2 regions of the Nonomuraea sp. NPDC048892 genome follow, and region 2 is predicted to be linked to the other one. Evidence: riboswitches for the same ligand, from Rfam matches in the RefSeq annotation. Region 2 holds a riboswitch; the other holds the start of a gene.
What was found. A riboswitch is a leader RNA that binds a small molecule or an ion and turns the genes downstream of it on or off. The one in region 2 is predicted to bind S-adenosylmethionine.
Positions count from the first base shown of each region.

Region 1: another riboswitch for S-adenosylmethionine. It lies ahead of AB0C28_RS00100 (aminotransferase class V-fold PLP-dependent enzyme); the one in region 2 lies ahead of thrC (threonine synthase).

Region 1 is NZ_JBEZFZ010000001.1:17,296-24,384, forward strand. Features, by position in the region: gene AB0C28_RS00085 (SAM-dependent methyltransferase) at 114-1,076, shown strand; gene AB0C28_RS00090 (cytochrome P450) at 1,164-2,327, opposite strand; gene AB0C28_RS00095 (TerC family protein) at 2,367-3,119, opposite strand; SAM riboswitch class IV at 3,237-3,352, shown strand; gene AB0C28_RS00100 (aminotransferase class V-fold PLP-dependent enzyme) at 3,399-4,709, shown strand; gene AB0C28_RS00105 (DoxX family protein) at 4,805-5,608, opposite strand; gene AB0C28_RS00110 (NADH-quinone oxidoreductase subunit D) at 5,731-6,876, shown strand; gene AB0C28_RS00115 (acyltransferase) at 6,873-7,089, shown strand, end outside.
Region 2 is NZ_JBEZFZ010000015.1:36,864-43,952, forward strand. Features, by position in the region: gene AB0C28_RS36780 (MFS transporter) at 1-963, opposite strand, end outside; gene AB0C28_RS36785 (trehalose-6-phosphate synthase) at 1,129-2,553, opposite strand; gene AB0C28_RS36790 (RNA polymerase sigma factor) at 2,775-3,233, shown strand; SAM riboswitch class I at 3,313-3,454, shown strand; gene thrC (threonine synthase) at 3,468-4,700, shown strand; gene AB0C28_RS36800 (MoaD/ThiS family protein) at 4,725-5,000, shown strand; gene AB0C28_RS36805 (cold-shock protein) at 5,248-5,448, shown strand; gene groL (chaperonin GroEL) at 5,778-7,089, shown strand, end outside.

The DNA of each region.
Region 1 (7,089 bases), on a different contig from region 2:
GGCGCAACGCGATCACTCGATGACAATGGGTAAACGCTATCGCAAGTCGGAGACATTGAGTAGTCATATGATGACAGTGCGTACCCATCGCGAGTCATGAGATAGTCCAGAACATGTGGCTCACCTGGCGCGCCGCCACCGAGCGCGCGCTGTACGGCGAGGAGGGTTTCTACCTCCGCGAACGCCCGTCAGGCCACTTCCGCACCTCGGTCAGCGCCTCGGCCGCCTTCGCAGGAGCCGTGCTGGCGCTGCTCGCGGAAGTGGACGCCGAGCTGGGCAAACCCGACGTGCTCGACCTGGTCGACATCGGCGCGGGCGAGGGTGTGCTGGTCACCCAGGTCCTGGAGTGGGCGCCGCCCGCGTTGCGCGATCGGCTGCGGATCACGGCCGTCGACCTGTCACCCAGGCCGCCCGGCCTGTCCGGGCGCGTCAGCTGGTCCGGCGAGGTGCCCGACGGCATCGTGGGCCTGGTCATCGCCAACGAGTGGCTGGACAACGTGCCGCTCGACGTGGCCGAGCAGACCGCCGAAGGGCCGCGCCTCATCCTGGTCGACGTGCGCACGGGCGAGGAGCGGCTCGGTGGGCCGCTGCGGCCGGCCGACCGGGCCTGGCTGGAGCGGTGGTGGCCGCTGACCCGCGTGGGCTCGCGGGCCGAGATCGGCCTCCCCCGCGACGAGGCCTGGGCCTCGGTCCTGGTACGTCTCCGCAGAGGCCGGGCGATAGCCATCGATTATGCACACCCTGTGGACAACCGGCCGTTGTGCGGCACGCTGACCGGGTACCGCGACGGCGCGGTCGTCACCCCCGTACCCGACGGGACCTGCGACATCACCGCACATGTCGCCCTCGACGCGTGCGCGGCGGCCGGGATCAGGGCCGGTGCGATATCCACAACCTTGTCCACACAACGCGCGGCGCTGCGCGAGCTGGGGGTCACCGGCGCGCGTCCGCCGCTCGACCTGGCCCGCGCCGATCCGCGCGGCTATCTCAAGGCACTGGCGCGGGCCTCGGAGGAGGGCGAGCTGATCGACCCGTCGGGGCTCGGCGGCTTCGGCTGGCTCAGCCAGAAGCGGTGAACGCCGGCACGGCCGGGTGCCGGCCCTGCCCGTCGGCCCGCTCAGGCGGGAAGCGGCGGGCGGGCGGCTCAGGCGGTGGCGGCGGGCTCAGGCGGTGGCGGTCAGGTCGAGGCTTTGCAGGCCGCGGATGATGTAGCCGGGCTTCCAAACCGGCTCCTCGCGCAGCTCCAGCGTGGCCGCCCGGTCCAGCAGCGCGCCGAACGACTCCGCCAGCTCGATCCTGGCCAGCGGCGCGCCCAGGCAGAAGTGGATGCCCGCCCCGAACGAGATGTGCGGATTGTCGGCACGGCCCACGTCGAGCCGGTCCGGGTCCTCGAACACGTCCTGGTCCCGGTTCGCCGAGCCGAACAGCAGCGCCACCTCCGAGCCGCGCGGGATCCGTACGCCGTGCACCTCGATGTCCTCCAGCACCCAGCGCTCGAACATCTGCAACGGCGTGTCCCAGCGCATCAGCTCCTCGACTGCGGTGGGCAGCAGAGACCGGTCCGCGCGCAGCCTGGCCAGCTCGCCGGGGTTCCTGAACAGCGACCACCAGCCGTTGCCCGTCACGTTCACGGTGGCCTCGTGGCCGGCGTTGAGCAGCAGGACGCAGGTGCCGACCAGCTCGTCCTCGGTCAGCTCGTCGATCTGGGTGAGCGCCGAGATCAGGTCCTCGCCCGGCGCGCGGCGGCGTTCGGCGGCCAGGGCCTTGAGGTAGCCGGCGAACTCGGACGCCGCGCGCACCGCGGTGTGCTGGGCCTCGGGGGCGGGGTTGAGCTCGTACATGCCGCAGATGTCGGCCGACCAGGGGCGCAGCAGGTGGCGGTCCTGGCCGGGGATGCCGAGCATCTCCGCGATGACGGTCACCGGGAGCGGCTCGGCCACCTCGGCGATCAGGTCACCGCCGCCCTTGTCCACGTACGCCGCCACCAGATCCCCCGCGATGGCGCGGACGCGGGGGCGCAGCGACTCGACCATGCGCGGCGTGAACGCCCTGGAGACCAGCCGGCGCAGCCTCGTGTGCACCGGCGGCTCCACGTCGAGCATGCCCGCCCTGATCACGCGCCAGAACGGCTCCTGGAACTCCGGCTCCGCCGGCCGGCCGAACTCCTCGTGGGTGGCCACGTGCAGGTAGGAGCGGCCCAGCCGGCGGTCTCTGAGCAGCGCGTTGACGTCGGCGTGCCGCGCGATGAGCCACTGGCCCGTCGGCTCGTAGTAGCTGACGGGCGCCTCGCGCCTCAACTCGTCGTACACGCGGTACGGGTACGCCACGAAATCAGGATTCCAAGGATCAAAGCCCACTATTTCATCTTAGGAGGGGGTTTCTCCTTCCTGGACGGCCTGCTGCCTCCTGGCGTGCCTGCTGCGTACCCGGATGTTGAGCAGCTCCACGACGACCGAGAACGCCATCGCGAAGTAGATGTAGCCCTTCGGGATGTGCTGGTCGAGGCCCTCGGCCACGAGCACCACCCCGATCAGCACCAGGAACGACAGCGCCAGCATCTTGATGGTCGGATGCGCGTCCACGAACCGGCTGATCGGCCCGGAGGCGAACAGCATCACCACCACGGCCACCACGACCGCAGCGATCATCACGCCCAGCTCGTCCACCATGCCGACGGCGGTGATCACGGAGTCCAGCGAGAACACCACGTCCAGCACCATGATCTGCACGATCACCGACGTGAAGGAGACGGCGGCGGCCTGCTTGCCGTCCTTGCCGGCCGGCGCCTCCATGCTGTGGTGGATCTCGGTGACGCTCTTGCCCAGCAGGAACAGCCCGCCGAGCAGCAGGATCAGGTCACGTCCCGAAATCTCCTGACCGAGCACCGTGAACAGCGGCTGCGTAAGCTGCACCACCCAGGACAGGCCGAACAGCAGGAGCAGCCGGCTGATCAGAGCCGCCGCCAGACCGAGCACGCGGGCCCTGTCGCGCTGCTCGGCGGGCAGCTTCCCGGCGAGGATGGAGATGAAAATGATGTTGTCGATCCCCAGAACGATCTCCAGGGCGACCAGGGTGAAGAAGCCGATCCAGATGTTCGGGTCGGCCACCCAGTCCAGCATCGGGTACCTCCATGACTCGGGGGTTGATGGGGGTTTCCCGGTAGCAACGAGCCGAGTCGGGCATTAGTTCGCGGGGTTGCGATTCATGCCGGGGTGTCGGTTATAGTTCCCCTCGTAGGTCATGAGTGCCAGCGACAAGCCCCGGCTAGCTGGCCGGCAACCCTCGCGTCCGCGGCGGGGTGCCCCGGGTGAAGACCTGGTCCGTCACGAGGTGTGGCGGGCAAGCGCGGGCTCCGTGGCTGCTTCCAGGGGTCCGATGGCCCTTCAGGAGGTACCCCTGTGTCCACTCTGACGATCTTCAACTCCGCCCGTACGCCCGAGGCCGCCCCCGCATCCGCGACGAGCCGGCCCATTCCCGCCGTGCTGGGAGCCGACCTGGAGGTGCCGGTCAAGGGCGGCAGACTGGTGGGGTACGCCAACCTGGACTACGCGGCCAGCGCGCCCTGTCTTGAGCCGGTCAGCGCCGCCGTCACCGCCGCGCTTCCGGCCTACTCCAGCGTCCACCGCGGCGCCGGCTACGCCTCCCAGCTCACCACCGCCCGGTACGAGCAGGCCCGCCACACGGTCAGGGCCTTCGTCGGCGCCCGCCCGGACGACTCCGTGATCTTCACCCGCAACACCACCGACGCCACGAACCTGCTGGCCGGCTGCCTGCCCGAGGGCACCACCACGGTGGTCTTCGACACCGAGCACCACGCCTCCCTGCTGCCCTGGCGGCACGCCGTGCGGCTGGCGCCGCCCGCCTTCCCCGGCGAGGCCGTGCGCGCCGCCGACGAGGCGCTGGCCGCGATCGAGGGGCCCAAGCTGCTGGTCGTCACCGCTGCCTCCAACGTCACCGGCGAGCTGTGGCCGATCGCCGCGCTGGCGCACATCGCGCATCGGCACGGGGCCAGGATCCTGGTGGACGCGGCGCAGCTCGTACCGCATCGGCGGCTCAACCTGACCGCGCTCGACCTGGACTACGTGGCCTTCTCCGGGCACAAGCTGTACGCGCCCTTCGGGGCCGGCGCGCTCGTCGGGCGGAGGGACTGGCTGGCCGAGGGTGAGCCGTACCTCAAGGGCGGGGGCGCGGTGCGCTCGGTCGGGGAGAGCGTGGAGTGGCACGACGACCCCGAGCCCAGGCACGAGGCCGGCACGCCCAACGTGCTCGGCGCCATCGCCCTGGCCGCCGCCTGCGACGCGCTGACCGCGACCGGCTGGACCGCGCTGGTGCGGGAGGAGGAGCGGCTGATCGCGCGGCTGCGCTCGGGGCTGGCCTCGATCGAGGGCGTACGGGAGCTGTCCCTGTGGGGGGACGACCACCCGCGCGTGGGCATCGTGTCGTTCACAGTGGCCGGGTACACGGCGCGGGAGGTGGCCGAGGCGCTGTCCGGCGAGTACGGCATCGGGGTGCGCGACGGGAAGTTCTGCGCGCACCCGTTCGTCCGGCACCTGCTGGGCACGTCTGAGGGCGCCCCCGACGGCGCCCCCGACGGCGACTGCGCGGACGACACCGGCTCGGCGGTGCGAGCCTCGATCGGCATCGGGAGCACGCAGGAGCACGTGGACCGGCTGATCGAGGCCGTGCGCGACCTCGTCTCCCGCCGCTGAACCGACCTCGGCCCGCGCGCCCGGGAGCTCGGCCTGCGGCCCCGCACGCGCGCGCCGGAAGGTCGGTGGCTCGGCGGCTTGTCGTGCTGCGGAGGTCAGCGGTTCGGCGGCTTGTGGTGCTGCGGCGGCTCGTCGGAAACGAGCGCGTCGATCTCCCTCATGTCGTCGTCGTTGAACCTCCCGGAGCCGGTCGAGCCGGTCGAGCCGGTCGAGCGGGTCGTGTCAGGCGAGCGGGTCGTGTCGGGCGCGGCCGGCTGCCTGGGCACCTCCGGACGGTCGGCCGACACGTCCCGCTCGGCGGGCGTCATGGGCCCGCCGGTGCGACCGCCCTGAGCCGTACCCGTGGCGGTCCTGCCCGCCGCGGTACCCGCGGCCGTGCCCGCCGCCGTGCCCGCCGCCGTGCCCGCCGCCGTGCCCGCCGTCATGCCCGCGTCGTCCCTGCTCGGGGCGTGCGCGGCCAGTTCCTCCTCGGCCACCCGCCGCTCCCCGCGCCTGCGGAAGACCGAGGCGAAGATGGCGTCCAGCCCGATGCGCCCGCCGCCCAGCGCGAGGAACAGCAGGCACAGCGCGCCGAGCGCCCCCGGCAGCTCCCAGCCGTTGTTCGCCGACAGCACGCCGTGGCTCCCGTGCACGAACACGATCGCGCCGATCATGTTGATCAGCAGCAGCAACGCCACTGGACGCACCAGCAGCCCGAGGATCAGGAAGACACCGCCGACGGTCTCGACGACGGTCGAGAACCCGGCCGCCATCACCGGCATCGGGATGCCCATCTCCCGGAAACCCTCGGAGGCGGCGCTGAGCCCGCCCTGCCACTTCTGCCAGCCGTGCGCGAGGAAGATCACGCCGGTGACGACTCGTGCGATCAGAGCTGCGACATCAAAAAGAACCTTCTTCATGGTGTTTTCTCCCCCCGTTACCGGTATTCCTCCCCATGTCCGGCTTCGGGATGCGTTTCCGTACCATCTCTTGACCATCCCCCGCGCTGGATCACGTGCGGGTACGGTGGCAGCATGGCCGTATGACGGAACGAGTGGTCGGAATCGGCGCGGGCGCGAAAGAGCTCGCCACCGAGGACATGATCCTCAACATCGGCCCGCAGCACCCGTCGACCCACGGGGTGCTCAGGCTCCGGCTGACCCTCGACGGCGAGCGCATCGCCACCGCCGAGCCGATCATCGGCTACATGCACCGGGGCGCGGAGAAGCTGTTCGAGGTGCGCGACTACCGTCAGATCATCATGCTGGCCAACCGGCACGACTGGCTGTCCGGCTTCGCGAACGAGCTGGGCGTGGTGCTCGCCGCCGAACGCCTGCTGGGCATGGAGCCGCCGGTCAGGGCCGTGTGGGCGCGCACGCTGCTGGCCGAGCTCAACCGGGTGCTCAACCACCTGATGTTCCTCGGCTCCTATCCCCTGGAGCTGGGCGCGATGACGCCGCTGTTCTACTCCTTCGACGAACGCGAACGCATCCAGGCCGTCATGGAGGAGATCTCCGGCGGGCGCATGCACTACATGTTCAACCGGGTCGGCGGGCTCAAGGAGGACCTGCCCCTCGGCTGGCTCGACCGGGTGAGCCAGGCCGTCGCCGAGACCCGCCGGCGCGTACCCGACATCGAGCACCTCATCCTGCACAACGAGATCTTCATCGCGCGCACCAGAGGCGTGGGCGTGCTCACCCGCGAGCAGATCATGCAGTACGGCGTCAGCGGCCCCATCGCCCGCGCCTCGGGCGTCGACTTCGACCTGCGCCGCGACGAGCCGTACCTGGCCTACCCCGAGCTGCCGGTGAAGGTCGTCACCCGGAGCGCGGGCGACTGCCACGACCGCTTCGAGATACTGTTCGAGCAGCTCAAGGTCTCGCTGGACCTGGCCGACGCCTGCGTCGAACGGCTGCGCTCGCTGCCGCCAGGCCCGGTCAACCAGCGGCTGCCCAAGGTGCTCAAGGTGCCGGAGGGCCACACGTACGCGTGGACGGAGAACCCGCTCGGGATCAACGGCTACTACCTGGTGTCGAAGGGCGACAAGACGCCGTGGCGGCTCAAGCTGCGCTCGGCCTCCTACAGCAACATCCAGGTGCTGCGCGAGATGCTGCCCGGGCATCTCGTGGCCGACATGGTGGCCATCCTCGGCTCCATGTTCTTCGTGGTAGGTGACATCGACAAGTGACCTCCACCCCCGTCCCCGCCCCCAGCCCCTCCCCTTCAGCAGAGCGCGACAAGTACGTCGACTGGCTGCGCGCGCTGAGCCTGGTCGTCGTGGTCCTGTGGCACTGGGCCTTCACCATCCTGGAGTGGAAGCCGCACGGCCCCGAGCCCACCAGCCCGCTGGGCTTCACCTCCGGCCTGTGGATCCTCACCTGGCTGCTGCAGGTGCTGCCGC
Region 2 (7,089 bases):
CAGCGGGAAGTGCAACGAGGCGCCGAGCCCGCAGACCACCAGCCCGGCGTAGGAGAGCGCCGGGTGGGTGCTCAGCCAGAACAGCAGCCAGCCCGCGAACGCCACCGCCAGCGCCCCCACGAACAGCGGCACGGGGGGCAGGCGCAGCGCGAGCTGAGCCCCGGCGAACCTCCCGGCCGCCAGCCCGCCCACGAACGCCGTCAGCCCCGTGGCCGCCGTGGCCGCGCTGATTCCCGTACGGCCGGCGAACAGGTCGGCGGCCCACAGGTTGAACGTGAACTCCATCGCCACGCAGCAGAACAGCACCAGCCCCGCCAGATGAAACCCCCACCCCGGCCTGCCCACCGCCTCCGTACCCGCACTGGCTTCGGCCGGCTGTTGCGGGACAGGAGGCGATGGCGGCCAGACGCGGCCCATGAACAGGGCCAGCAGCACGCTCACGACCGGTGTGACCAGCAGCGCCGCCCGCCAGCCGAACGTGCTCTGGGCGACCACGCTGAGGCAGAACGTCATCCCCATGCCCACCACCACGCCCACGGCGTTGGCCTCGCTGATCGCGGCCGGGCCCGCCGGGCCGTGGTGGTCGCTGAGCGCGGCCATGGCGGTGTAGAGCATGATCGAGCTGAACCCGCCCGAGACGCCGTACCCGAGCATCGTCAGGGGCAGGGCGTCGGCGGGGACGATCACGAGCAGGCCGGCGTTCATCCCGGCCAGGCCGATCCAGGTCGTCGCGCGCCGGCCGAACCTGCGGGTGAGCGCCGGCAGCAGCAGCCCGGCCACGATTGTGCCCACGGCCATGGCGGTGCCGTGCAGGCCCGCGACGGTGGCCGGGACGCGCAGGTCGGCGCGGAGCAGCGGCAGGGCGGCGCTCAGGCCGTACATGTAGGTGGCGAACGCGCCGAGCTGCAGGTAGATGAGCCAGGTCGGGCGATCTCTGATCAGCCGGATGGGCGGTAAGACCATGCTCACCCGGCAGCCTCCTGATCGGTGAGGGGCGTCGCCTTCTCATGGTAGGTCAGCGCGCCGAGCCCGCTCGGAACCGGGGGCCGAGCAGACTCAGGCGAAAACCCGCAGAGCAGGCTCGGGCGAAACCGCTGAGCCGGATCGGGTGAGAACCCCCGAGCCGGCTCAGGTCAGGGCGTCGAGCTGGGCGGCGAACCACTTCTGCGGCGGCAGGGCGGTCGCGGCCGCGTGCAGCTTGTCGCGGCGCATGCGGCGCTCGTCCTCCGGCATGACCAGCGCGTCGTGCAGGGCCGCCGCGGTGCCGCTGATGTCGTACGGGTTGACCAGGAGCGCGTGCTGCCCCAGCTCGGCCGCCGCCCCCGCCTCCCGCGACAGCACCAGCGCGCACCGCTCGGACAGGACAGGCCCCTCCTTGGCGACCAGGTTCATGCCGTCGCGGATGGGGTTGACGAGCAGCACGTCGGCCATCCGGTACGCGGCCAGCGAACGCGGATAGTCGTCGTTGACGTTGAGTATCAGCGGGTCCCAGTCGTCGGTGGCGTACTCGTCCTCGATCTCCTGGGCGCGGCGCTGCACCGAAGCGGTGTATTCGCGGTATTCGGGCAGGTCGTGCCGGCTGGGATAGGCGAAGGCGAGGTGGACGACCCGGCCGTGCCACTCGGGATGGGCGGCCAGGAACTCGCGGTAGGCGATCAGGCCGCGGACGATGTTCTTCGACAGCTCGGTGCGGTCGATGCGGACGATCAGCCTGCGGTCGCCCACCTGGTCCCTGAGCGCGGTCATGTGGGACTCGACGTCGGGCTCGCTGGCCCGCTCCCACAGTGCCGAGCCGTCCACGCCGAGGCTCTGCACCCCGATGCGGGTCGTGCGGCCCTCGTGGGTGACGCTGCGCCCGACGCGGTCGGCCTCGGCGCCCAGCAGGCGCTCGCAGCAGTCCATGAACGCCTGGGCCCATCTGTCGGTGAGAAACCCGGCGTGATCGGCCCCCAGGATGCCCTCCAGGACCTCGCGCGCCACCTCGTCGGGCAGCAGCGAGAAGTATTCCGGCGGCGCCCACGGCGTGTGGCTGAAGTGGGCGATGCGCAGGTCGGGCCGCTCGGCGCGGAGCATGGCGGGGGTCAGCGTAAGGTGATAGTCCTGCACCATCACGCGGGCGCCGTGGCCGGCCTCCTCGGCCAGCGCCAGCGCGAACGCCCCGTTGTAGTCGCGGTAGGACTCCCACTCGCGCTCGAACCTCGTGCCGAAGTTGGGCGTGTTGGGGATGTCGTAGAGCAGGTGGTTGACGAACCACAGGGTGGAGTTGGCCACGGCGTTGTAGGCGCGGTGGAAGACGGCGGGCGCGATGTCGAGCATGCGCAGCGGGCCCGTGTCGTAGCCGGCCTGGTCGATGCGGCCGCCGGAGGCCAGGCGCACGGCGCTGCGGTCGCCGTCGGACAGCGCGGCGCAGACCCACAGCACGCCGTCGTCCTTGGCCACGCCCGACAGGCCCGAGACGAGCCCGCCGCCGCCGCGCCGCATGGTCAGCTCGCCGTCGTCGGAGACGGTGAAGGAGACCGGGCCTCTGTTGGAGGCGAGCAGGACGCTGTTCATGGACATCCTCGGTCAGTGAGTCGCGGGATTGTCGCGGGATTGACGCGCGGACCGCGCCATCTCGCGTGCGGCGGGGCGAGGAAGTCAACTAGGCTCCCATCGATCACAAACATAGGATCCCATCTATGGCGCTTGATGAGCTAACCGAGGAACTCGCCCGCTCCGCGGCCGGAGGAGACCATCGCGCACTTGGCGAGCTCCTGGCGCGGATCGAGCCTGACGTGCTGCGCCACTGCGCCCGAATCCTCCCTTATCACCAGGATGCGGAAGAGGCCTCGCAAGATACGTTGCTGGCCGTGGCGCGCAACATCGGCCGCTTCGAGGGGCGGGCCAGGTTCAGCACCTGGCTGCACATCGTGACCGCCAACTGCGCGCGGACGACGTACCGGACGCTCAAGCGCAGGTCGGCCGAGCAGAGCTCGGACGAGCTGCCCATGCAGAAGCCCGACGTGCGGCGGGTCAGCGTGATCGCGGGCTCGCGGCTCGACCTGCTCGACGCGATGGAGGCGCTGGAGGCCGACAAGCCCGACCTGGCGCAGGCGCTGGTGCTGCGCGACATCGTCCAGCTCGACTACAACGAGGTGGCCGAGCAGCTCGGCATTCCGCTCGGCACCGCGAAGTCCCGCATCCACCAGGCGCGCAAATACGTGCAGGGTGTCCTGGGCGAGGATTATCGCTGAGACCACCCGTCCCACATGGTGAGACAGGTGGAAGTTTCGGCCACTTGAGCGGGTAGAGTCCAGTTCAACAACTTCATATTGCTCATCCAGAGGGGTGGAGGGACCGGCCCTGCGAAGCCCCGGCAACCCTCCCGGCTTTCGACTCGCGACCTGGCGAGGCCGACCGGGACTAGGTGCCAATTCCGGTTCGCGGTCAAGGTGGCCGTGGGCGAAGATGAGGGAAGGCCTCGCTTCATGTCGCTCGACTTTGGTCCTGCTGTCGGTCTGTCCTGCCGCGAGTGCGGCGCGCGTTACCCCCTGGGTCCGAGCTTCGCCTGTCTGGAGTGTTTCGGGCCGCTTGAGGCGGCCTACGACTTCGGCACGGTGACCCGGGCGGACATCGAGTCCGGCCCGGCCAACATCTGGCGTTACCGCGCGCTTCTCCCCGTCCCGGCTGACGTGACCGAAAAGCCGAATATGAACCCGGGCTGGACCAAATTGGTCAAGGCCGGAAACCTCGGCAAGTCACTGGGCCTCAAATCCCTGTACGTGAAGGACGACTCGGGAAACCCCACCCACTCCTTCAAGGACCGCGTGGTCGCCATGGCCGTCGAGGCGGCGCGCAACTTCGGCTTCCACACGCTCTCCTGCTCCTCCACGGGCAACCTCGCGGGCGCGGTCACCGCCGCCGCGGCGCGGGCCGGGCTCGACGCGTGCGTGTTCATCCCGTCCGACCTCGAAGCCGCGAAGATCGCCATGGCCCGCGTGTTCGGTGGTCGGCTGATCGCGATCGACGGCAGCTACGACGAGGTCAACCGGTTCTGCTCCGAGCTGATCGGCGACCCCATGGGCGACAAGTGGGGCTTCGTCAACGTCAACCTGCGGCCCTACTACGCCGAGGGCTCCAAGACGCTCGCGTACGAGATCGCCGAGCAGCTCGGCTGGCGGCTGCCCGAGCAGATCGTCATCCCCATCGCCTCCGGCTCCCAGCTCACCAAGATCGACAAGGGCTTCAAGGAGCTGATCCAGCTGGGGCTGGTCGAGGACACGCCCTACAAGATCTTCGGGGCACAGGCCGAAGGCTGCTCGCCGGTGTCGGCCGCGTACAAGGCCGGTCACGACGTCGTCCAGCCGGTCAAGCCCGACACCATCGCCAAGTCACTGGCCATCGGCAACCCGGCCGACGGTCCCTACGTGCTGGACATCGCACGACGCACCGGAGGGGGCGTCGAGGACGTCACGGACGCCGAGATCGTGGCCGCCATCAAGCTGCTCGCCTCGACCGAGGGAGTCTTCGCCGAGACCGCGGGCGGGGTGACCGTCGGCGTGCTGAAGAAGCTGGCCGAGAGCGGCAGGCTCGACCCCGAGGCCGAGACCGTGGTGCTGAACACCGGCGACGGGCTCAAGACGCTCGACGCCATCAGCGACGACGCCGCGCCCACGGCCGTGATCCGGCCCTCCCTCGACGCGTTCCGCGCGACTGTCTGACAACCAGGAAAGGCGACATTTACCATGAGCGTTTCTGTGCGGATTCCCACCATTCTGCGCACGTACACCGGGGGCAACGCCGAAGTGAGTGGCGAAGGCGCGACTCTTCGTGACGTGCTCGCCAAGCTGGACTCCGACTACCCGGGCATCGGCGCGAGAATTCTGGATGAATCGGGCAAGATTCGACGTTTCGTCAACGTTTATGTTGGGGAAGAGGACGTCCGTTTCGCCCAGGGTCTCGACACTCCCGCCCCAGAGGGCACGCAGATCTCCATCATCCCCGCGGTCGCCGGCGGCTGAGTGCCGCGGCATCCCCGATCGTGGAAGGCGCCCCTTGTGGGCGCCTTCTGCTTTTCCAGGGCTAATTCACCGTTGTACGAGCTTCGCTGCGAAGAAATACCTGGTTTGCAGATTGACTCTGTTGCCAAACCCCGTGCCACAGGTATGGTCGAGGGCGATCGTCTGCATGATTTTCAGTTATGTCAGGCGATTACAGGCCTCGCGGAGGAATGGGCGAGATCTGAGAGACCAGTAAGAGGAGTCGGAAGTGGCGCAGGGCACCGTCAAGTGGTTCAACGCGGACAAGGGCTACGGCTTCATCGCGGTAGACGGTGGTAAGGATGTATTCGTCCATTACTCAGCGATCATGATGGACGGGTACCGCTCTCTCGAACAGGGTCAGCGCGTCGAGTTCGAGATCACGCAGGGCCAGAAGGGGCCGCAGGCGGAGTCCGTCCGCACGGTCTGAGGTCACGTCAACTGGTATGCACCGGGCGGGCTCGCACGGCAGCGCAGTCCGTGCGAACCGTCACCTCTCAATCGTCGACTCGCGTGCGGCGAGCTGCTTCGGGCGGCTCGCCGTACTGACTTCTGACCTGGGGAGGAACATCCGGCGCGGGTGCGTTCGCTTGCACTCGGCAGGGTAGAGTGCTAAACAGTTCGTTGGCACTCTGTGCAGCAGAGTGCCAACATCGGATCGAGACGATGGGGTCTGCCGAACGGAGATGCGGGCCCATGCCGTCGCGGGCGTCGGCTCGGTCCACGACAAGCCACCCTGTATCTGGGAGGTCTAGCCTTATGGCAGCCAAGATGATCGCGTTTGACGAGGACGCCCGGCGCGGTCTCGAGCGCGGTATGAACCAGCTCGCCGACGCCGTCAAGGTGACTTTGGGTCCCAAGGGCCGCAACGTCGTGCTGGAGAAGAAGTGGGGCGCTCCCACGATCACCAACGACGGTGTGTCCATCGCCAAGGAGATCGAGCTCGAGGACCCTTGGGAGAAGATCGGCGCCGAGCTGGTCAAGGAAGTCGCCAAGAAGACCGACGACGTCGCGGGTGACGGCACCACCACCGCCACCGTGCTCGCCCAGGCGCTGGTGCGCGAGGGTCTGCGCAATGTCGCCGCCGGCGCCAACCCGATGGCCCTGAAGAAGGGCATCGAGGCGGCCGTCGAGCGCGTCAGCGAGGAGCTCTCCAAGCTGGCCAAGGACGTGGAGACCAAGGAGCAGATCGCCTCCACCGCCTCCATCTCCGCCGCCGACCCCGAGATCGGCTCGCTCATCGCCGAGGCGATGGACAAGGTCGGCAAGGAAGGCGTCATCACCGTCGAGGAGAGCAACACCTTCGGCCTTGAGCTCGAGCTCACCGAGGGCATGCGCTTCGACAAGGGCATGACGTCGATGTACTTCGTGACCGACTCCGACCGCATGGAGGCCGTGCTCGAAGACCCGTACATCCTGATCGTCAACAGCAAGGTCTCGGCCAACAAGGACCTGCTGCCGCTGCTCGACAAGGTCGTGCAGTCCGGCAAGCCGCTGCTGATCATCGCCGAGGACGTCGAGGGCGAGGCCCTGGCCACCCTGGTCGTCAACAAGATCCGAGGCCTGTTCCGCTCGGTCGCGGTCAAGGCCCCGGGCTTCGGTGACCGCCGTAAGGCCATGCTCAACGACATCGCGATCCTGACCGGCGGTCAGGTCGTCGCCGAGGAGGTCGGCCTCAAGCTCGAGACCGCCACCCTCGACCTGCTGGGCCGCGCCCGCAAGGTGGTCGTCACCAAGGACGAGACCACGATCGTCGACGGTGCCGGTGACGCCGAGCAGATCGCGGGCCGGGTCAACGAGATCCGCGCCGAGATCGAGCGCACCGACTCCGACTACGACCGCGAGAAGCTGCAGGAGCGCCTGGCCAAGCTGGCCGGCGGCGTGGCCGTGATCAAGGCCGGCGCCGCGACCGAGGTCGAGCTCAAGGAGCGCAAGCACCGCATCGAGGACGCCGTGCGCAACGCCAAGGCGGCCGTCGAGGAGGGCATCGTCCCCGGTGGTGGCGTGGCCCTGCTGCAGGCCGGCGCCAAGGCGTTCGACAAGCTGGAGCTGACGGGCGACGAGGCCACCG